Regions from separate parts of the Allobosea sp. RAC05 genome, predicted to be linked through region 1. Evidence: predicted binding sites of a transcription regulator. Region 1 holds the regulator's gene; each other region holds the start of a gene.
The links. Region 1 encodes PhoB, which activates phosphate uptake and scavenging genes when phosphate is short. Its sites were predicted from a motif close to TGTCATNNANCTGTCAT; they were not measured.

Region 1 (6,825 bases):
GTCTTCTGCCCCGTCAGCGGGTCGAACTCACTGATGCTCTCGACCTCGTCGCCGAACAGGCCGATGCGCCAGGCGCGGTCCTCATAGTGCGCCGGGAACAGCTCGATCACGTCGCCGCGCACGCGGAAGCTGCCGCGGGTGAAATCATGCTGGGTGCGCTTGTATTGCAGCGCCACCAGATCGGCGATGAGCTGGCGCTGCTCGACGCGCTCGCCCAGCTTGATGCCGAAGGTCATCGCCGTATAGGTCTCGACCGAGCCGATACCGTAGATGCAGGAGACCGAGGCGACGATGATGACGTCGTCGCGCTCGATCAGCGAGCGCGTCGCCGAATGGCGCATCCGGTCGATCTGCTCGTTGATCGAGGATTCCTTCTCGATGAAGGTGTCCGAGCGCGGCACATAGGCCTCGGGCTGGTAGTAGTCGTAATAGGAGACGAAATACTCGACCGCATTGTCGGGGAAGAAGCTCTTGAACTCGCCATAGAGCTGCGCCGCCAGCGTCTTGTTCGGCGCCAGGATCAGCGCCGGGCGCTGCGTCTTCTCGATCACCTGCGCCATGGTGAAGGTCTTGCCTGAGCCGGTGACGCCGAGCAGCACCTGGTCGCGCTCCTGCCGGGAGATGCCCTCCACCAGCTCGGCGATCGCGGCCGGCTGGTCGCCGGCGGGCTCGTATTCCGAGTTCATCCGGAAGCGGATACCGCCTTCGGATTTGTCGGGCCGCGGCGGGCGGTGCGGCACCCAGGCCTTGCCCGGCTCGATGAAGGGGTTGCCGCTCTCCAGCAGGGTCTGCAGCGAGGTCGCGGTCGCGGCCGCCGCGCCCTCGGCCCCGATGAAGGCGGCATCGGCCTTCTTCGAGAGCTTGCGCTTGGGCCGCTCCTCGCCGCCGGGCCGTTCCGTGGCGTAGCTCGGCTTCGCCTCATAGCCGGCCTGCGGCTTGTCGGAGAACCCGGCTGCGCCGCCGGGCACGGCGTTGCCGCGGTTGATCGCCGGGTTGAGCAGATCGGCGAGATAGCCCTCGAGCGGCTTCAACTCCTGCCGCGACGCCTTGGAATTGGGCGTGCGCGCGCTGGAGGGCTTTTTGGCGGGCTTGGACTTGGCGGGCGAGTCTTTGGCAGGTGTGTCGGACATCCCGGCAATATGGGGCGCATCCCGTCCACGCGCGAGAGGGGGCTGCGCATGGGGGAGCGCACTGGTGACAGGAGCTGGCAGGAGAAGAGCGTCATTCTCGGGCTTGCCCCGAGAATCCTGGGCCGGATAAGGCGCGGGCACCGCGGGGAACCCTTCTCCTGTAAGGAGAAGGGCAGGGATGAGGTGTCGGCCCCTGGACCAGTGAGCACGCCCTGACCGCTGCGCCGGTGAGGTCTCGCGCCACCTTCAAACGGCCGACCCCTCACCCTACCCTCTCCCTACGGGAGAGGGTTCCCGCGCTGTCCTCGCCTCGGCACCAGGACGGCGGCGCCCTTTCGCAATGGACTTGTCATGCGATGTCTGCAGGATCGGCCTCATGGCCGGGGACAACGGCCGGGACCAAGCCGGGAGGACACGCCATGCGCCGACGCGTCATTGCGATCATGGCGGGCGCCGCAGCCCTGCTCACCGCGGCGGGGGCGCAGGCGGTCGGGCCGGACTGGACCTGGCTCGACGACGACCCGCAATACCGCCAGGCGCGGCGCTGGATCGAGGAGAAGAACTTCCCGCCCGCCATCGAGAAGCTGGAGGTGCTGCTGAAGCGCTCGCCGCACTCGCCGGTGCTGCTGAACTGGCTCGCCTTCTCGCACCGCAAGCTGAAGAACTACCCGCTCTCGAAGCAGTATTACGACGCCGCGCTGATGCGCGACCCGACCTTCCTGCCCGCGCTCGAATACCAGGGCGAATGGTTCATCGAGACCGGCGACATGGCGAGCGCCAAGGCCAACCTCGCCAGGCTCGCCAGCCTCTGCGGCCGCTGCCATGAATGGCAGGATCTCGACGAGGCCATCCGGAAGGCGGAGGGGCGGTAGGGGAAGCCGTCATTCTCGGGCGCGACCGCGACCAGGAATCGCGGGGAACCCCTCTCCTGTAAGGAGAGGGGCAGGGGTGAGGTGTCGGCCCCTAGACCCGTCACGCGCCAACCTAACAGCTGCGCCGGTGAGGTCTCACGCCACTTTCAAGCGGCCGACCCCTCACCCTGCCCTCTCCCTACGGGAGAGGGTTCTCCGTTGCGGTTCCTTGGCCTAACCACGCCACCATGCCCGCCGCCGCCGCGACTCCCGTCGCGAAGCAACCCTGCAGGAGGTAGCCGCCGGTGGGGGCCTCCCAGTCCAGCATCTCGCCGGCAACGAAGACGCCCGGCAGGCGCCGCAGCATGAAGCCTGCGTCGATCTCGCCGGCCGCGATGCCGCCGGCGCTGGAGATCGCCCGGTCGATCGGCATCGTCCCGGTGAGGCGCAGGCGCGCGGATTTGATCGCCGCCGCCAGCGCGGCCGGCGTCTCGTCGAGCTTCCCCCCGACGCTGTCGCGCAGCACCGCCACCGCCGCCGGCGACAGCCCTGCCGCCTTGCGCAGATGGTTGCTCAGCGTTTCACCCGGCCGTCGCTTGCCGAGCTTCTCGGTCAGCCGGGCGAGGTCGAGATCGGGCCGCAGGTCGATCTCCAGCTCGGCCGAGCCGTCCCGCGCGATCGCCTCGCGCAGCGGCCCCGACAGCGCATAGATCGCGCCGCCCTCGAGTCCATGGGCGTCGATCATCGCCTCGCCAACAATCTCTTTGCCGGCAAATTTCAAGGTGATCCGCTTCAATGGCACGCCGGCGAAACGCTCGCGCAGCGTCGGCGACCAGGCCACCGCGAAGCCGCCATTGGCGGGCCGCAAGGGCGAGACGGCAACGCCCCTCCCCGCCAGCAGCGGCACCCAGCCGCCATCGGAGCCGAGCCGCGGCCAGCTTGCCCCGCCCAGCGCCAGCAGCGTCGCATCGGGGGTGAGCGTCACCGTCTCGCCGGCCGCCGTGGCGAAGGTCAGCGCTCCCTCGGCCCAGCCGGTCCAGCGCCGGCCGGCTTCGAGCCGCACGCCGAGCCCGTCGAGCCGGCGCAGCCAGGCGCGCAGCAGCGGCGAGGCCTTCATCGCCTTGGGGAAGACGCGCCCGCTGGTGCCAATGAAGCTCTCCGCGCCCAGCCCGTCGGCCCAGTCGCGCAGCGCCTGCGGCGGGAAGGCGTGAACCGCGGGTTCGAGCCAGTCCCGCGCCGCGCCGTAATGCGGCAGGAAGGTCTCCAGCGGCTCGGAATGGGTCAGGTTGAGCCCGCCGCGCCCGGCGAGCAGGAACTTCCGCGCCGGCGACGGCATCCGCTCATGGATCGTGACGCGATGGCCGGCCTGCGCCAGCCGCTCGGCGGCGATCAGCCCGGCGGGGCCGGCGCCGATGATGGCGATGTCTTTGCTGTGCATCGGGCCGGCTTGCGCCGTCGGACGCCGCGGGTCAAGCGAGGCGGGCCAATGCCGCCGTCATTCTCGGGCGGACCGAAGCGCAGACCCGAGAATCTCGATCAGGATCATCTCCCGCGAGAGATGCTCGGGTCGAGCCCGAGCATGACGCCTCCTCGCCTTCAAACCCGCGCAAATGTCTCGTCGAAGGCGTAGCCCGCGCCGCGGACCGTGCGCAGCGGGTCCTTGGCGTCGCCCGGCGTGATCGCCTTGCGCAGACGCCCGACATGGACGTCGACCGTGCGCTCGTCGATGTAGACGTCGCGGCCCCAGACAGCGTCGAGCAGTTGCGCGCGCGAATAGACCCGGCCCGGCGCCTGCATCAGGAATTCGAGCAGGCGGAACTCGGTCGGGCCCAGATGCAGCTCCTCGCCGGAGCGGCGCACGCGCCGCGTCGTGCGGTCGAGTTCGAGATCGCCGGCCGTCAGCAATCCGGCGACATGGCCGGGCTTCGCCCGGCGCAGCAGCGCCTGGATGCGCGCAATCAGCTCCGGCAGCGAGAACGGCTTGACGACATAGTCGTCAGCGCCGGTGGCGAGCCCGCGCACCCGCTCGGTCTCCTCGCCCCGTGCGGTGAGCATGATGATCGGCACCCGCTCGGTGTCGCGCCGCGCCCGCAGCCGGCGGCAGAGTTCGATGCCCGACAGCCCCGGCAGCATCCAGTCCAGCAGCACGAGATCGGGCGTGTTGTCGCGCAGGTGCAGCTCGGCGTCGTCGCCGCGCGCCACGCTGTCGACCACGAAGCCCTCGGCCTCGAGATTGTAGCGCAGCAGCAGGGTGAGGGGTTCCTCGTCCTCGACGATCAGGATGCGGGCGGCCATGGCACGGTTCCGTTCTTGGCGTTTGTGCCGAAACGCATCGTCATGCTCGCCCTTGTGGCGAGCATCCACGTCTTGAACGCGGGGTGGGTCCGGCGAAGACGTGGATGGTCGGGACAGGCCCGACCATGACGGCGAAGGCTCCGGCGCAGTCGGTGTTGTCAGCTTCCCGTCACGGCCTCGACCGTGATGTCGGTGGTCTCGAGCTTGGGCCGGTTGATGTCGAGCGACTCGCCGGTGACGAGATAGTGGATCGTCTCGGCGATGTTGGTGGTGTGGTCGCCGATGCGCTCGACGTTCTTGGCGCAGAACAGGAGATGCGTGCAGAAGGTGATGTTGCGCGGATCTTCCATCATGTAGGTCAGAAGCTCGCGGAAGAGCGAGGTGTAGAGCGCGTCGATCTCGCCGTCGCGGTGCCAGACCTCGAGCGCCTTCTGCTCGTTGTTGGTGGCGTAGGCGTCGAGCACGTCCTTGAGCTGCGCCTGGACCAGCCGGCTCATATGCTCGAGCCCGACCACGGCCCGGTGCGGCGGCGAGAACTGGCCCGAGATCGCCACGGCGCGCTTGGCGATGTTCTTGGCGAGGTCGCCGACGCGCTCGATGTCCGACGCGATCCGGATCGCCGAGATCAGCTCGCGCAGGTCGTTGGCGAGCGGCTGGCGCCGGGCGATCGTCAGCACGGCGCGCTCCTCGACGTCGCGCTGCAGGTTGTCGAGCCGCTGGTCGGCGGAGATCACCTTCTGGGCCAGCGTCGTGTCGCGGCGCACCAGCGCGACCGTGGAATCGCCGAGCATGCGCTCGGACATGCCGCCCATCTCGGCGAGGCTGCGGCGCAGCGACTCCAGTTCGGCGTCGTAGGAGCGGACGATATGTTCGGTCATCGCGGCGTTGTCCTTTGGATGCGGAGCGGAAGCGGCGGTCAGGTCAGCCGAAGCGGCCGGTGACGTAGTCCTGCGTCTGCTTCTTGCCCGGGTTCATGAAGATCGTGTTGGTCGCGTCGAACTCGATCACCTCGCCGAGATACATGAAGGCGGTGTACTGCGAGATGCGCGCCGCCTGCTGCATGTTGTGGGTCACGATGACGATGGTGAAGTCGGTCTTCAGCTGCTCGAGCAGGTCCTCGATCTTGCCGGTCGAGATCGGATCGAGCGCCGAGGTCGGCTCGTCGAACAGGATGACCTCCGGCTTCTGCGCGATGGTGCGCGCGATGCAGAGGCGCTGCTGCTGGCCGCCCGACAGGCCCATGCCGGAGGTCTTGAGCTTGTCCTTGACCTCGTCCCACAGCGCGGCGCGGCGCAGCGCGCCCTCGACGCGGTCGTCGAGCTCGGACTTCGGCGGCTTCTCATAGAGCCGGATGCCGAAGGCGACGTTGTCGTAGATCGACATCGGGAACGGCGTCGGCTTCTGGAAGACCATGCCGATGCGCGAGCGCAGCTCGTTGACGTCGACGTCGTTGGAGATGACGTTGCGCCCGTCCAGCATCACCTCGCCGGTCGCCTTCTGCTCGGGATAGAGCGAGTAGATCCGGTTGAAGATGCGCAGCAGGGTCGACTTGCCGCAGCCCGAGGGGCCGATCAGCGCGGTGACGTGCCGGTCGCGGAAGTCGAGATTGATGTTCTTCAGCGCCTTGTGCTCGCCGTAGTAGAAATCGAGGTTCTTCACCGCGATCCGGACGGGCGCATCGGCATCGAGCGACTGCGGGCTGAGTTCGAGGGTGGACAGCATCGAAGGGTTCCTTCGGATCGGACGCGACGGTGAGAAAGCGCTGGTCTTACTTGCTGCCGCGGACGATGCGGCGGGCGATGATCGAAAGCAGCAGGATGGACATGGTGATGATCAGCGAACCGGCCCAGGCGAGCTGCTGCCAGTTCTCATAAGGCGCCGAGGCGAACATGTAGATCGTCACCGGCAGATTGGAGACGCCGCCCATCAGATCGGCCGAGAACCAGAAATTGTTGTTCAGCGCGGTGAAGATCAGCGGCGCCGTCTCGCCGGCGATGCGGGCGAGCGCGAGCAGGATGCCGGTGACCATGCCGGCCTTGGCCGCCTTCCAGGTGATCGAGGTGATGACCACCGACGGAGGCGCGCCGAGCGCGGCGCCGGCCTCGCGCAGCGGCCCCGGCACGAGGCGCAGCATGTCCTCGGTGGTGCGCACGATGACCGGGATCGCGATGATGCCGAGCGCGACGCCGCCGGCCCAGCCGGAATAGCCGCCGAGCGGCTCGACCAGGATGACGTAGACGAACAGGCCGATCAGGATCGACGGCGCCGAGAGCAGGATGTCGTTGATGAAGCGGATCAGGTCGGCGAGCTTCGAGCCCTTGCCGTACTCGGCGAGATAGGTGCCGGCGAGCACGCCGATCGGCGTCGCCACGACGATGCCGAGGAAGGTCAGGATGACCGAGCCGGCGATGGCGTTGGCGAGGCCGCCCCCCTCCGAGCCGGGGCCGGGCGTGATCTGGGTGAAGGTGGCGACGGACAAGCCGCCGATGCCCTTCACGATCAGCATGCCGAGAATCCAGAACAGCACGGAGATCGCGATGACGGTGAAA
Region 2 (6,825 bases), 1.4 Mb from region 1:
TTCTTCTTGGCGAGCGCGTCCGCCTCGCGCTTGGCCTCGGCGTCATAGGCCGACTTGTTGTAGGGCGTTCCCGACTTCTCGGCGACATCGCGCACCACCGCCCAGTCTTTCTGGTAGGTGATCGGCAGGAAGCGGTCGTCGCCGTTGAACTCCTTGGTCATCTCGGGCGTGAAGCGGAAGGAGTAGAAGCAGTCGGTCAGCTTCTTGGCGAGTTCGGGCTTGAGGTCGTGGGCATAGGCGAATGACGAGGTCGGGAAGATCGCGCTGCGGTAGATCTCGCGCACATCCTCCTTCTTGATCGTGCCGCGCACGATCATGCGCTCGTAGACGTCGCCGGCGACCGCGCCCATGTCGTAGTCACCCGAGACGACGCCGAGGATCGACTTGTCGTGCCCGCCCGACATCAGCGGCTTGTAGTCGGTCTCCGCCGTCAAGCCGTGCTCGGGGAAGAGGACGCGGGGTGCGAGATTGCCCGAATTGGACGAGGGCGAGGTGTGAGCGACCTTCTTGCCCTTCAGGTCGGAGAGCTTCTGATAGGGGCTCGAGGCCTTGACCACGGCGACGAGGTTGTAGCCGCGAACGCCCTCGGACGAGCCTTTCGCGGCGAAGGGCACGGCGCCGGCGAGGTTGACCGCAAAGCCGGTGGGGCCCGTCGAGAATCCGGCGAAATGCAGCCGTCCCGAGCGCATCGCCTCGATCTCGGCCGAATTGGACTGGACCGGGTAGTAGACGATCCGCTTGCCGGTGCAGGTGGCGAGATGGTCGCTCAGCGGCTTGAAGATGTTGGCGTAGACGGCCGGATCCTCGACCGGCGTATAAGCCCAGACCAGCGCGGAGGGGTCCTTCCACCTCTTCGGGTCGGTGGGGGCGTCGGCGACGAGGTCGCGATCCGCGTCGCAATACATCGTGTCGAGCTGGCCCCGGTTGGGGCAGGTGTCCTGGGCCGCGGCCTGGCTGCTCCAGCCGCCCAGACTCAGGACCAGCAGCGACGCCGTCGCCGCGAGATGGGTCATTTTGAGGCTCATCGAACATTTCTCCCGCGCTGCCGGTTCGTCCGGCTTGCTGCAGGTATGTGACACAAAACCGTCATATTCAACCCGCGAGCCGGCCCTCCCGCTCGGACCATCGCCCAGCCATGGCCGTCGGCCCGGTCACGGATTGCCTGGGCATGTGGCAGCATGGGGCCCGGTGCAGTAGGGCAGGGTGACAAGCCGAGGGTGGATATGACAGTTTCATGACGCGCATGGCGGCGAGCCGCCGAGCTACGCATGTCCGGCCTCGATGCCGGGCGCGGTCAATCAGTCCGGGAGGTCACGGTTGCGATGAAGACACTGGTTCTGGCGATGGCTCTCGCCGTCACATCCTCGCTGGCCCTGGCCCAGGCCCCGGCGGGCAAGGTCACGGTCGTCACCTCCTTCTCGAAGGACGTCACGGACCCGATCAAGAAGGCGTTCGAAAAGGCGACGCCCGGCGTCACGCTCGAGGTCCAGAACCGCAACACCAATGCCGGCGTGAAGTATCTTGAGGAGACCAAGGCGAACAACCAGGTCGATCTGTTCTGGGCCTCGGCGCCGGACGCCTTCGAGGTGCTCAAGGGCAAGCAGTTGCTCAGCCCCTACAAGCCCAAGGCGACCGGCATCCCCGAGAAGATCGGCTCCTACCCGATCAACGACCCCGCCGGCTTCTATGCGGGCTTCGCGGCCTCCGGTTACGGCATCATGTGGAACGAGCGCTATGCCCGCGCCAACAAGCTGCCCGAACCGAAGGAGTGGCAGGACCTGGCCAAGCCCGTCTTCTTCGACCATGTCGCGATCGCGGCGCCCTCGCGCTCGGGCACGACCCATCTGACGATCGAGACGATTCTGCAGGGGGAGGGCTGGGACAAGGGCTGGCGCACCATCAAGGAGATGGCGGGTAATTTTCGCGCGATCAACGAGCGCTCCTTCGGCGTTCCCGAGCAGGTCAATTCCGGCCAGGTCGGCGTCGGCATCGTGATCGACTTCTTCGCCTTCTCGGCGCAGGCCTCGGGCTTTCCGGTCAAGTTCGTGTATCCGAGCGTGACCACGGTCGTGCCCGCCAATGTCGGCATCGTCGCCAACGGGCCCAACCGGGCTGCCGCCGAGGCCTTCGTCGAGTTCCTGCTCTCGCCCGCGGGGCAGGAGGTCCTCCTCGAGCCCGGCATCCGCCGTCTGCCGGTCAATCCGGCCGTCTATGCCAAGGCCGGCGCCGACTATCCGAACCCCTTCACCGATGCGCGCTTCCAGAAGATGATCGGCTTCGACGTCGACAAATCGGAAGCCCGCACCGCCGTCGTCGACACGCTGTTCGACCAGCTGATCTCGTTCCAGCTCGATGCGCTCAAGGGCGTCACCAAGACGCTGCACGAGGTGGAGGCGGCACTGGCGAAGAAGCCGAACCCGCAGGCCAAGGCCCTGCTGGAAGAGGCCCGCACCCTCATCGTCGCCATGCCGGTCAGCGAGACCCAGGCCTCCAGCGCCGAACTGCGCGGCGCCTTCACCGGCGGCAAGGAGAAGGGCGCCCGCCAGGCCGAGGTCGAGGCGCAATGGGCGAGCTTCGCCCGCGACAGCTACGCCAAGGCGAAGGCCAAGGCCGAAGAGGCGCTCAAGGCGGCGAAGTAAGCCGTCCGCACCTCAACCGTCATCCCGGACAAGCGGCGAGGCCGCGTCGATCCGGGATCCATCGTCGAGCGCAACGCCCTGCGATGGATCCCGGCACTCCGATTCGCTGCGGCCGGGATGACGCCGCGCATGATCTCCCTGCCGAGTGCCCATGACCGCCATTCCCAGCGCCACTCTTCCCCGCGCCCGCCGCCTCTCCGCCACGCCAGGCCAGATCGCGCTGGCGCTGGCGATCGCGGCCTTCCTGCTGCTGTTTCTGGGGCTGCCGGTCGGGACCGTGCTCTACGTCGCCTTCACCGAGAAGGGCACGTCTAACTTCACGCTGGTGAACTTCTACGATTTCGTCCGCACCGAGCTGTTCATGCGCTCGCTGTGGAACTCCTTCTACGTCTCGGCGATGTCGGTGGTCTGGGCCTCGGTCTTCGCCCTGCCGCTCGCCTATCTGACGACGCGCTTCGTTTTCCGCGGCGCGATGCTGGTGCAGACCCTCGGCTTCCTGCCGCTGATCATGCCGCCCTTCGTCGGTGCGGTCGCGATGCAGCTCTTTTTCGGCCGCAACGGCTCGATCAACCTGCTGCTGGACGACTGGTTCGGCTTCAAGATCGGCTTCATGGAGGGGCTGAACGGCGTCATCTTCGTCCAGTCCGTCCACTACTTCCCCTTCATCCTGATCAATCTCTCGGCGGCGCTGCGCAACATCGACCGGGCGATGGAGGAGGCGGCGCAGAATCTCGGCTCCTCGGGCTTTCGCCTGTTCCGCCGCATCGTCTTTCCGCTCGCGCTGCCGGGCTATCTGGCCGGCGCCTCGCTCGTCTTCGTCAAGGTCTTCGACGACTTGGCGACGCCGCTGCTGCTCAACGTCAAGGACATGCTCGCGCCGCAGGCCTATCTGCGGGTGACCTCGATCGGCATCGCCGACCCGATGGGCTACGTCATTTCCGTGGTGCTGATCGTCGCCTCCGTGATCGCCATGTGGCTGTCGGCGCTGGCGCTGAAGGGACGCGACTACGCCACGACCCAGCGTGGCGGCGGCGGTTTGGCACGGCGCGTCATGACGCCCTGGGAAGCCGTGCTCGGCTATGGCGTCGTCATCCTCATCCTGGCGCTGGTGCTGGCGCCGCATCTCGGGCTGCTGCTGCTGTCCTTCGCGACGATCTGGTCGTTCTCGCCGCTGCCGGACGCCTTCACCACGGCGCATTACGCCCGCGTTTTCGGCGAAAGCTCGGTCTACATCAAGAACACGCTGATCTATGCGACGCTGGCCGGCGGTATCGACATCGTGCTCGGCGTCGCGATCGCCTATCTCGTCCTGCGCACCAAGCTGATCGGCCGCGAATGGCTGGACTGGGCGGCCTCCGCCGCGCTCGCCATTCCCGGCGTGGTGCTCGGCATCGGCTACCTCAGAACCTTCTATGGCGTCACCCTGCCGGACGGCACGCCGCTGGCGTCGCTGTGGATCACCATCGTGCTCGCGCTCGCGATCCGGCGTCTGCCCTATGCGCTGCGGGCCTGTTATGCCGCGCTCCAGCAGATCTCAGTCTCGCTGGAGGAGGCGGCGGAAAACCTTGGCGCCACCAAGGCCCGCACCGTCAGGCGGGTCGTCGTGCCGCTGATGGCGGGCGGCATTCTCGCCGGCTTCGTGACCAGCTTCTCGACGGCGGCGGTCGAGCTCTCGGCGACGCTGATGCTGGTCCAGTCGAACTCCGACGCTCCGCTCGCCTTCGGCCTCTACGTCTTCATGCAGTCGGCCGCCGGCCGGGGTCCCGGCGCTGCGCTCGGCGTCGTCGCGGTTCTGCTCGTCGCACTCTGCACCTTCATCTCGCATCTGATCATCGAACGCAGCCAGAAGGCCAAAGGAATGGGCCACTGACATGAATGCCATCGCCCCGCTGACGACCCCGGCCGTCTCGGTCGACATCGAGGGGGTCAACCTCTCCTATGGCGACAACCACGTCCTGAAGACCGTCGATCTGTCGATCAAGCCCGGCGAGTTCTTCGCCTTCCTCGGCCCGTCGGGCTGCGGCAAGACCACGCTGCTGCGCCTGATCGCCGGCTTCAACCAGGCCGATACCGGCCGCGTGCTGATCGGCGGCAAGGACATTTCCGGCCTGCCACCCTGGAAGCGCGATGTCGGCATGGTCTTCCAGTCCTATGCGCTGTGGCCGCATATGACGGTGGCGCGCAATGTCGCCTTCGGACTGGAAGAGCGTGGCGTCGGCCGTGCCGAGGTCGACCGGCGGGTCGCCGTCGCGCTTGATCTCGTCGGCCTCGGACATCTCGCCGGACGCCGCCCCTCGCAGCTCTCGGGCGGCCAGCAGCAGCGGGTCGCCGTCGCCCGCACGGTCGCCGTCGAGCCGAAGGTGCTGCTGCTGGACGAGCCCTTGTCCAATCTCGATGCCAAGATGCGTGTCCAGGTCCGCCGCGAACTGCGCGACCTGCAGCAGCGGCTCGGGCTCACGACGATCTTCGTCACCCATGACCAGGAGGAGGCGAACACGATCTGCGACCGCATCGCGGTGATGAATGATGGCGTGGTGCAGCAGGTCGGTACGCCGATGGAGCTCTATGAGCGCCCCGCCAATCTTTTCGTCGCGAACTTCCTCGGCACCGCCAATATCCTCGACGGCCGCGTCGTCGGCACGGGTACAGAGCGCCATTTCGCCATCGAGGGCGGGATCAAGCTCCCGATCAGCGCTGACATCACCATCCCTGACGGCGCCAAGCTCGTCTTCCGCCCCCAGCACGCCGCCCTGACGGGGGCCACAGACCAGGCCGGCGACGGGCTGGCTCTGCCCTGTATCGTGGCGCATCGCGAGTTCCTCGGCGCGAGCGTGCGCTACGGCGTGCGCGTCGGCGCCACCGAGGTCGCGGTCGACACGCCGTTCCTGTCGGGGCGCGAGCTGCACGAGGTCGGGGCTGCAGCGACCGTCACGCTCTCGCCCCATGCCCTGATCTGGCTGACGGACTGACGTGTCGCCGCAAATCGATATCGACCCGTCGGCCAGATTAGCCGGCCAAGACCGCAGGGGGCTGATCGAACCCCTGTGTTGAACCCGCCTGTTCAACAATCGCAGACTCCCGATGGACGGATTGGTGCGCGCTGTCATGCGACGAGACGAGAGGCCTGACAGCGTCATTCCCAACGTCGGCGATAGAAGCCAGGGCTCCGGCCATTCGTCAGACGGTTGCCGCGCAGATCAGAGCTTCCGGACAGGCCGCGGGATTTCCGCTCGTGAATCTGAGGAAACTGAGAACTTCATACGTCAGCAGGATGGAGCGAACAGGGCAAGACTATGAGGCCGTCCGGCGCCGGGCCCGGCTTTCGCACGTTGATCAGGTCGTCAGGTCGATTCACGACGATGTGAGGGCACAGGGCTGATCTGCACTTGGCGGGCGACTACGCCCCAAGTCTAGCCTGATTTTTTGACCGTCTCAGACTCAACTAAAGGGGATCCGACTCCGATAGAAGGGATGACTCCACGATCCGTCCCGGCGCCTCATCTGCGATTCGCATAAGACATATTATGGAACCAAATGTCCTGTATAGCCAGGCTGGCCGGGCTCTCATGCGGCCGTTGTCGTGACCTTCATGCCGTCGAACGCGACATCAATCTCCGGCGGCAAGCGATTGCGAAGACGCGTGTAATCCAGATCGGAATGGAGATCGGTCAGGATCGCGCGGCGCGGTCGCAGCTCCGCGATGGTGGCGAGCGACTGGTCGATGTTGAAGTGGCTGATATGCGGGGCTTCGCGCAGGCAGTCCAGGATCAGGACGTCGAGATCCTGCAAGGCCGCCTTGGCCTGCGGCGGGATCAGACTGACATCGGGCACGTAGCCGATGCCGTCGAAGCGGAAACCCAGCGCCTCGTAGTCCGGGCCATGCTCGACGGCGATGGGCAGCGCCGTGATGGCGCCGCCAGCGCCCTGAAGGGTCAGCGGCGCACCCGCGCGCAAGGCCCGCTTCTCGAGGACCGGCGGATACATGCTGCTGGGCGGCGTCTGAAACAGGTAGCCGAAGCGCGACAGCAGCGAGTCGGTGGTGCGCTCGTCGGCGTGGATGACGAGCCGGCGCCGGTTGTGCAGCACGAGCGAACGCAGATCGTCGATGCCGTGGATATGATCGGCGTGATCATGGCTGAACAACACGGCATCGAGATCGGGCACGGCGGCATCGACCAGTTGCTCG
Region 3 (6,825 bases), 1.5 Mb from region 1:
GTTGGCGATGGCGTCGAGCGACGGCGTCTTGACGAACATCGCGGCGGCCTTGGCGTTGAGCTGCTCGCGGCTGGGCAGGACGGGCAGCTGCCAGCTCGAGGCATCCCACTGCGCCCAGGCCTCGGCGGCCTGGCTCTGGATCTCCGCGAAGCGGTCGCCGGCGCGTTCCTGCAGATCGGCCAGCGCCGCCCGCAGCTCGGCCAGCGTCAGGCTCGGCCAGTGCAGCTCGGGCAGAGCGGGTGTCGCCGCATAGGCCTCGCGGAAGGCGCTGACGACCCGATCGACCGGGACGGACGCCGCCAGCCGCTCGGCGGAGCGCTCGATCACGCGCGGGGGCAGCGCCTGCGAGCGCTCGATCACCGCCTGCGGCGGCTGCTTCAGGTCCCAGACGAGGCGCAGCTTCGAGAGCCCGAGGATGATGTAGTAGGTCGGGTCGATCTGCCACCAGCGGAAGCCCTGGCGGACGCTGTACTGGTAGGCATGGTGGTTGTTGTGCCAGCCCTCGCCCATGGTGATGATGGCGAGCCACCAGTTGTTGCGGCTTTCGTCGCCGGTCACATAGTCCTTGTCGCCATGCACATGGGCGAGCGAGTTGATGCAGAAGGTGGCGTGGTAGACGGCCACCGTCGACCAGAAGAAGCCGACGAAGAGCCCCGCCCAGCCGTCGATGACGTAGCAGAGCACCGCCAGCAGCACGGCCGGAGTCAGCTCGAAACGGTGCAGCCAGCGCAGCTCCGGGAACTTCGTCAGATCCTGAATCGTCGAATCGTCGAAGACGTGGTGGTCGCGGCTGAAGATCCAGCCGACATGCGAATAGGCGAAGGAGGTCTGCACCGGCGAGTGCACGTCGTGCTCGGTGTCGGCATAGCGGTGGTGATGGCGATGCTTGGACGCCCACCAGAACACGCTCTTCTGCGCCGTCGACTGCGCCAGCACCGCCAGCACGAACTGGCCGATTCGGCTGGTCCTGTAGGTGCGATGCGAGAAATAGCGGTGGTAGCCGCCCGTCACGGCGAACATCCGCAGCCAGTAGAGGCCGATGGCGAGCCAGACCGAGGTCGCGGTGACCCCGCTCCAGAGGGCACCGAAACAGGCCAGATGCGCGAGAATGAAGGGAATGGCGGACGGGTAGACGATGTCGCCATCGTCACGATGGGAAGAGCTGCTCAAAACGGCCTCTGTCGAATCCAGACGGCGCAGGTTCGGCCGCCCGGGGATGGGGTCCCCGCGGCGGCACGAAACAGGAGCGGGCGGCGCCACGCAAGGGGGCCTGGCGACGCAGGCACATTCGCCGGCCCCTGCAGCCGGAAATGACATGGTTGTCATCGAACCGTCACGCTACGGTGGCTGAAGACGCTCAGGGAGACGACCGTGGCCAGAGCAGCGACCGGAACGAGAGCCAAGCGCATGAACACGCAACCGAGCGTCATCGAGGCTGCGCATCCCGTTCCCGCCGAGGAGCAGGCGCCGCTGCGCGAATCGCCGGCCCGCTTCATGAACCGCGAATTGTCCTGGCTGCAGTTCAACCGGCGGGTCATGGAGGAGGCTTCCAACCGAAACCACCCGCTGCTCGAGCAGCTGCGCTTCCTGTCGATCTCGGCCGCCAATCTCGACGAGTTCTTCATGGTCCGCGTCTCCGGCCTGCGCGAGCAGCTCAAGGCCGGCGTCGTCACGCCGAGCCAGGACGGGCTGACCCCGGCCGCGCAGCTCGCCGAGCTCGGCAAGGCCGTCGCCGCGCTGACCGGTGACCAGCAGGCGCGCTGGGTCGAGCTGAAGCGTGACCTGCACGAGAACCGCATCCATCTGCTTGGTCCCGGCGACATCGGCCCGGCCGAGCGGGTCTGGCTCGAGGATTACTTCCTCAACTACGTCTTCCCGGTGCTGACGCCGCTGGCGATCGACCCGGCCCATCCCTTCCCGTTCATTCCCAATCTCGGCTTCACGCTGGCGCTGGCGCTGGAGCGGATCAGCGACGGGCGCCAGCTCGATGCGCTGATCCGCGTGCCGATCAAGATGGACCGCTTCATCGAGCTGCCGGACCTCGCCCGCGAGGAACTGCGGCGCTTCATCACGCTCGAGGATGCGGTCTCGCTGTTCATCGGCAAGCTGTTCCCCGGCTACGACGTCAAGGGGACCGGTTCGTTCCGGGTCATCCGCGACACCGATCTCGACGTCGAGGAGGAGGCGGAGGACCTGGTCCGCGTCTTCGAGACGATGCTGAAGCTGCGCCGGCTGGGCGTCGTCATCCGCCTCGAGATCAGCACGGGGATGCCGCCGCATCTGCGCCGGCTGATCATCCGCGAGCTCAAGGTCGACGAGGACGAGGTCGTCGAGGTCGAGGGCATGATCGGGCTCAGCGAACTGGCGCAGCTCGTCGGCGTCGACCGGCCGGACCTGAAGTTCAAGCCCTACAATGCCCGGTTCCCCGAGCGCATCCGCGAGCATGGCGGCGATTGCTTCGCCGCCATCCGGCAGAAGGACCTGCTCGTCCACCACCCCTATGAGAGCTTCGACGTCGTCGTGCAGTTCCTGCAGCAGGCGGCCCGCGATCCCAATGTCGTCGCGATCAAGCAGACGCTCTACCGCACCTCGTCGAACTCGCCGATCGTCAAGGCGCTGACGGAAGCCGCCGAGGCCGGCAAGTCGGTCACGGCGCTGGTCGAGCTCAAGGCGCGCTTCGACGAGGAGGCCAACATCCGCTGGGCCAAGGAGATGGAGCGGGCCGGCGTGCAGGTGGTCTACGGCTTCATCGAGCTGAAGACCCACGCCAAGCTGTCCCTGGTCGTGCGGCGCGAGGCCGGCCAGCTCGTCACCTACTGCCATATTGCGACCGGCAACTACCATCCGATCACGGCGCGCATCTACACCGACGTCTCCTTCTTCACCGCCGATCCGGTGATGTCGCAGGACGTGGCGCGCGTCTTCAACTTCATCACCGGCTATGCCGAGCCGGCCGAGCTGGAGAAGATGTCGGTCTCGCCCGTGGGCCTCAAGCAGCGCCTGCTCGACGACATCGCCGAGGAGGTCGCGCATGTGAAGGCGGGCCGCAAGGGCGCGATCTGGGGCAAGTGCAACTCGCTGGTCGACCCCGTCATCATCGATGCGCTCTACGATGCCAGCCAGGCCGGGGTGGAGATCGACTTCGTCGTGCGCGGCATCTGCTGCCTGCGGCCGGGCGTGCCCGGCCTGTCGGAGAACATCCGCGTCAAGTCGATCATCGGCCGCTTCCTCGAGCACACCCGCGTCTACGCCTTCGGCGGCGGCCACGGCCTGCCATCGCCCAAGGCCAAGCTCTACATCTCCTCGGCCGACCTGATGCCGCGCAATCTCGACCGCCGCGTCGAGGCGCTGACACCGATATTGAACCCGACGGTCCACCAGCAGTTGCTGGAGCAGATCATGCTGGCGAACTTCCTCGACAACGAACAGAGCTGGACGATCTTGCCCGATGGCGGCTCCCGACGCATTGTCCCGGCGCCGAACGAAGAGTCGTTCAACGCGCACAAGTATTTCATGACGAACCCGAGTCTCTCAGGACGTGGCAAATCTCTCTCCAATTCCAGCCCTCGCTCCCTCTCGCGCCGCGGGGGACGCAAGGTCTGACGCCAGGACCGCGCCCGGCCGCCTCGGGCTGGGAGCCGGCACGCTCGCCATCGTCGACATCGGGTCGAACTCGGTCCGCCTCGTCGTCTACGAGATGGTGGCGCGGGCCCCGGCCCAGGTCTTCAACGAGAAGGAGATGGCCGGTCTCGGCCGGCAGGTCGCGACCACGGGACGCCTCGCGCCCGACGCGATCGAGAAGGCGATCGGCGCGCTGGTGCGCTTCCGCATCCTCTGCGAGGCGATGAATGTCGGCGAGATCCGGGTCATCGCCACCGCCGCCGCTCGCTATGCCAGCAACGGGCCCGAGTTCATCGCCCGGGCCGAGGCGGCGATCGGCCAGCCGATCGAGCTGATCTCGGGCGACCGCGAGGCGGAACTGTCAGGCCTCGGCGTGATCTCCGGCTTCGACAATCCCGACGGCGTCGTCGGCGATCTCGGCGGCGGCAGCCTCGAGCTGATCCCGGTGGGCCGCGGCCGGGTCGGGGAGGGCGCGAGCGTCCCGCTCGGCGGCCTCGCCTTGCTCGACCGCTCGAAGAACTCGCTCAGGCTCGCCGAGAAGATCGTCAAGGACGAGCTCGACAGGCTGCCGCAGATCGACGCGATGAAGGGGCGTGACTTCTACGCCGTCGGCGGCACCTGGCGTGCGCTGGCGACCCTGCATCAGCACCAGGTGCGCTATCCTCTCAACGTCATGCATGGCTATACGCTGCCGGCCAAGGACGTCGCCGATTTCGTCAAGCTGGTCGAGCGGGCCGATCTGACCGGGCTCCCGGCCATCGACGCGGTCTCGTCGGCACGGCGTCCGCTGCTCGCCTATGGCGCGCTCGTGCTCGACGAACTGATCAAGCGCGGCAAGCCCCGCGCCGTCATCATCTCGGCCCAGGGCGTCCGCGAGGGCCTGCTGCACGAGCAGCTCTCGGAGGAGGAGCGCGCCGCCGATCCGCTGCTGCGCGCGGCCCGCGATTACAACCACCTGCGCGCACGCGACCCGCGCCACGCCGCCGAACTCATCGCCTGGAGCCGCGCCATCCTCGAGACGGCGGGGCTTGCGGGAGACGAACCCTCGCCGCGGCTGATCGAATCGGTCTGCCTGCTCTCGGATATCGGCTGGCGCGCCCATCCGGACTACCGGGGCGAGCAGAGCATGAACGTCATCGCCCATGCCTATTTCACCGGGATCGACCATGTCGGCCGGGCCTTCCTGGCGCTCGCGATCTTCCATCGCTATGCCGGGTTGAAGGCGGACTCGCCGGCCGCCAACGCCCTGAGGGCACTGCTGCCGACGCCGATCCTCGACCGGGCCCTGCTGCTGGCGGCGATCTTCCGCGTCGCCTATCTGTTGTCGGCCGGCATGGCGGGTCTGCTGCCGCGCATGCCGGCGACCTGCGTCGATGGCCGCCTGATCCTGCGGCTGCCCGAGGATCTCGGCCCACTCGCCAGCGAACGCGTCATCGGCCGCCTCAAGCAGCTCGCGAAGCTGCTGGGCCGCGACTACGAGATCGCGCGCCTCTGAGTCGGCCGCCTCACCCGACGATGACGCGACCGCGCAGGACCCGCAGGCCGAGCGAACCGCTCTTCAGCGCCAGCGCCTTGTCGCCGAAGACCTCGCGCCGCCAGCCCTGAAGCGCGGGAACGTCGGCCTCGTCATCCGAGGCGATCGCCTCGAGATCGTCCGAGGACGCGATGATCTTGGGCGCGACCCGCTCCGCCTCGGCCACCGCCTTGAGCAGCACCTTGAGCAGGTCGAGCACGGCGCCGTTGCCGCCGCGGCCGCGTTCGCGCTCCAGCCGGGGCAGGGTCTTGGGATCGAGAGCCAGCCCGCGCTCGATCGCCGCCAGCACCTCGCCGCCCGAGCGGGAGCGCTCGAAGCCGTTGGGCACGGAGCGCAGCTCGGCCAGCGCCTCGACGGACCGCGGCGCGCGCTGGACGATGTCCATCAGCGCGTCGTCCTTGAGCACGCGCTGGCGCGGCACGTCGCGGTGCTGCGCCTCGCGCTCGCGCCAGGCCGCCAGCTCGATCAGCACGGCGAGCTCCTTGGGCTTGCGGATGCGGCCCTTCAGGCGCTGCCAGGCATTCTCGGGCTTGACCTCGTAGGTCGCGGGCGAATTGAGGACCGCCATCTCCTCGGCGACCCAGCCCTCGCGCCCGGTCGTCTCCAGATCGGCCTTCAGCGCCAGATAGATGTCTCTGAGATGGGTGACGTCGGCCTCGGCATAGACGAGTTGCGCCTCGTTCAGCGGACGCCGCGACCAGTCGGTGAAGCGCGAGGACTTGTCGATGCGCGCCTTGGCGAGATCGTTGGCGAGTTGCTCGTAGCCGACCGAGTCGCCATAGCCGCAGACCATGGCCGCGACCTGCGTGTCGAAGAGCGGGCTCGGCAGCACCCGGCCGAGCATCCAGACGATCTCGAGATCCTGCCGTGCCGCGTGGAAGACCTTGACCACGGCCTCATCGACCATCAGCCCGAAGAACGGGGCGAGATCGAGCTCGGGCGCCAGCGGATCGACCAGCACCGCCTCGTCGGGCGAGGCGAGCTGGATCAGGCAGAGTTTGGGGTAGTAGGTCGTCTCCCGCAGGAACTCGGTATCGACCGTGACGAAGGGGTGGCTGGCGAGGCGCGCGCAGGCGTCGGCGAGGTCGGCCGTGGTCGTGATCAGCTTCATGCTCCGGGCTTACCGGAGCAGGGGGCGCCCCGTCGAGTCCGCAGGCCGACAATCCCACCTGAATCCTTGACAAGCCCTGCGCCCGCGTGTGCTTACGCCGGCAGAATCGACCGCCCGCGGCTCGCCCCAGGGCGACCCCGAAAGAGATCATCCCCGTGACCCTGCATCGCTACCGTTCCCACACCTGCGGCGCCCTTCGCGAGAGCGACATCGGCTCGCAGGCCCGTCTCTCCGGCTGGTGCCACCGCATCCGCGACCATGGCGGCGTGCTCTTCATCGACCTACGCGACCATTACGGCATGACGCAGGTCGTAATCGACCCGGATTCGCCGGCCTTCGCCACCGCCGAGACGTTGCGCTCGGAATGGGTCGTGCGCATCGACGGCAAGGTCAAGGCGCGCCTCGCCGGCACCGAGAACGCCAACCTCCCGACCGGCGCCGTCGAGGTCTTCGCCACCGACATCGAGGTGCTGGGCGCGGCCGGCGAACTGCCGCTGCCGGTCTTCGGCGATCTCGAATACCCCGAGGACACGCGGCTGAAGTACCGCTTCCTCGATCT

Region 2: phnD (phosphate/phosphite/phosphonate ABC transporter substrate-binding protein) is a predicted target of PhoB. The motif match lies at 1,224-1,240, and genes of this name have one in related genera.
Region 3: BSY19_RS17485 (RNA degradosome polyphosphate kinase) is a predicted target of PhoB. The motif match lies at 1,321-1,337, and genes of this name have one in related genera.

What each region holds. Positions count from the first base shown of each region.
Region 1 is NZ_CP016464.1:4,450,923-4,457,747, forward strand. Features, by position in the region: gene uvrB (excinuclease ABC subunit UvrB) at 1-1,130, opposite strand, end outside; gene BSY19_RS24600 (tetratricopeptide repeat protein) at 1,550-2,002, shown strand; gene BSY19_RS24605 (TIGR03862 family flavoprotein) at 2,181-3,419, opposite strand; gene phoB (phosphate regulon transcriptional regulator PhoB) at 3,578-4,276, opposite strand; gene phoU (phosphate signaling complex protein PhoU) at 4,435-5,154, opposite strand; gene pstB (phosphate ABC transporter ATP-binding protein PstB) at 5,198-5,998, opposite strand; gene pstA (phosphate ABC transporter permease PstA) at 6,045-6,825, opposite strand, start outside.
Region 2 is NZ_CP016464.1:3,008,089-3,014,913, reverse strand. Features, by position in the region: gene phnD (phosphate/phosphite/phosphonate ABC transporter substrate-binding protein) at 1-1,013, opposite strand, end outside; gene BSY19_RS17710 (ABC transporter substrate-binding protein) at 1,323-2,639, shown strand; gene BSY19_RS17705 (ABC transporter permease) at 2,791-4,509, shown strand; gene BSY19_RS17700 (ABC transporter ATP-binding protein) at 4,511-5,608, shown strand; gene BSY19_RS17695 (MBL fold metallo-hydrolase) at 6,204-6,825, opposite strand, start outside.
Region 3 is NZ_CP016464.1:2,966,254-2,973,078, forward strand. Features, by position in the region: gene BSY19_RS17480 (acyl-CoA desaturase) at 1-1,170, opposite strand, end outside; gene BSY19_RS17485 (RNA degradosome polyphosphate kinase) at 1,408-3,603, shown strand; gene ppx (exopolyphosphatase) at 3,539-5,116, shown strand; gene rnd (ribonuclease D) at 5,127-6,266, opposite strand; gene aspS (aspartate--tRNA ligase) at 6,428-6,825, shown strand, end outside.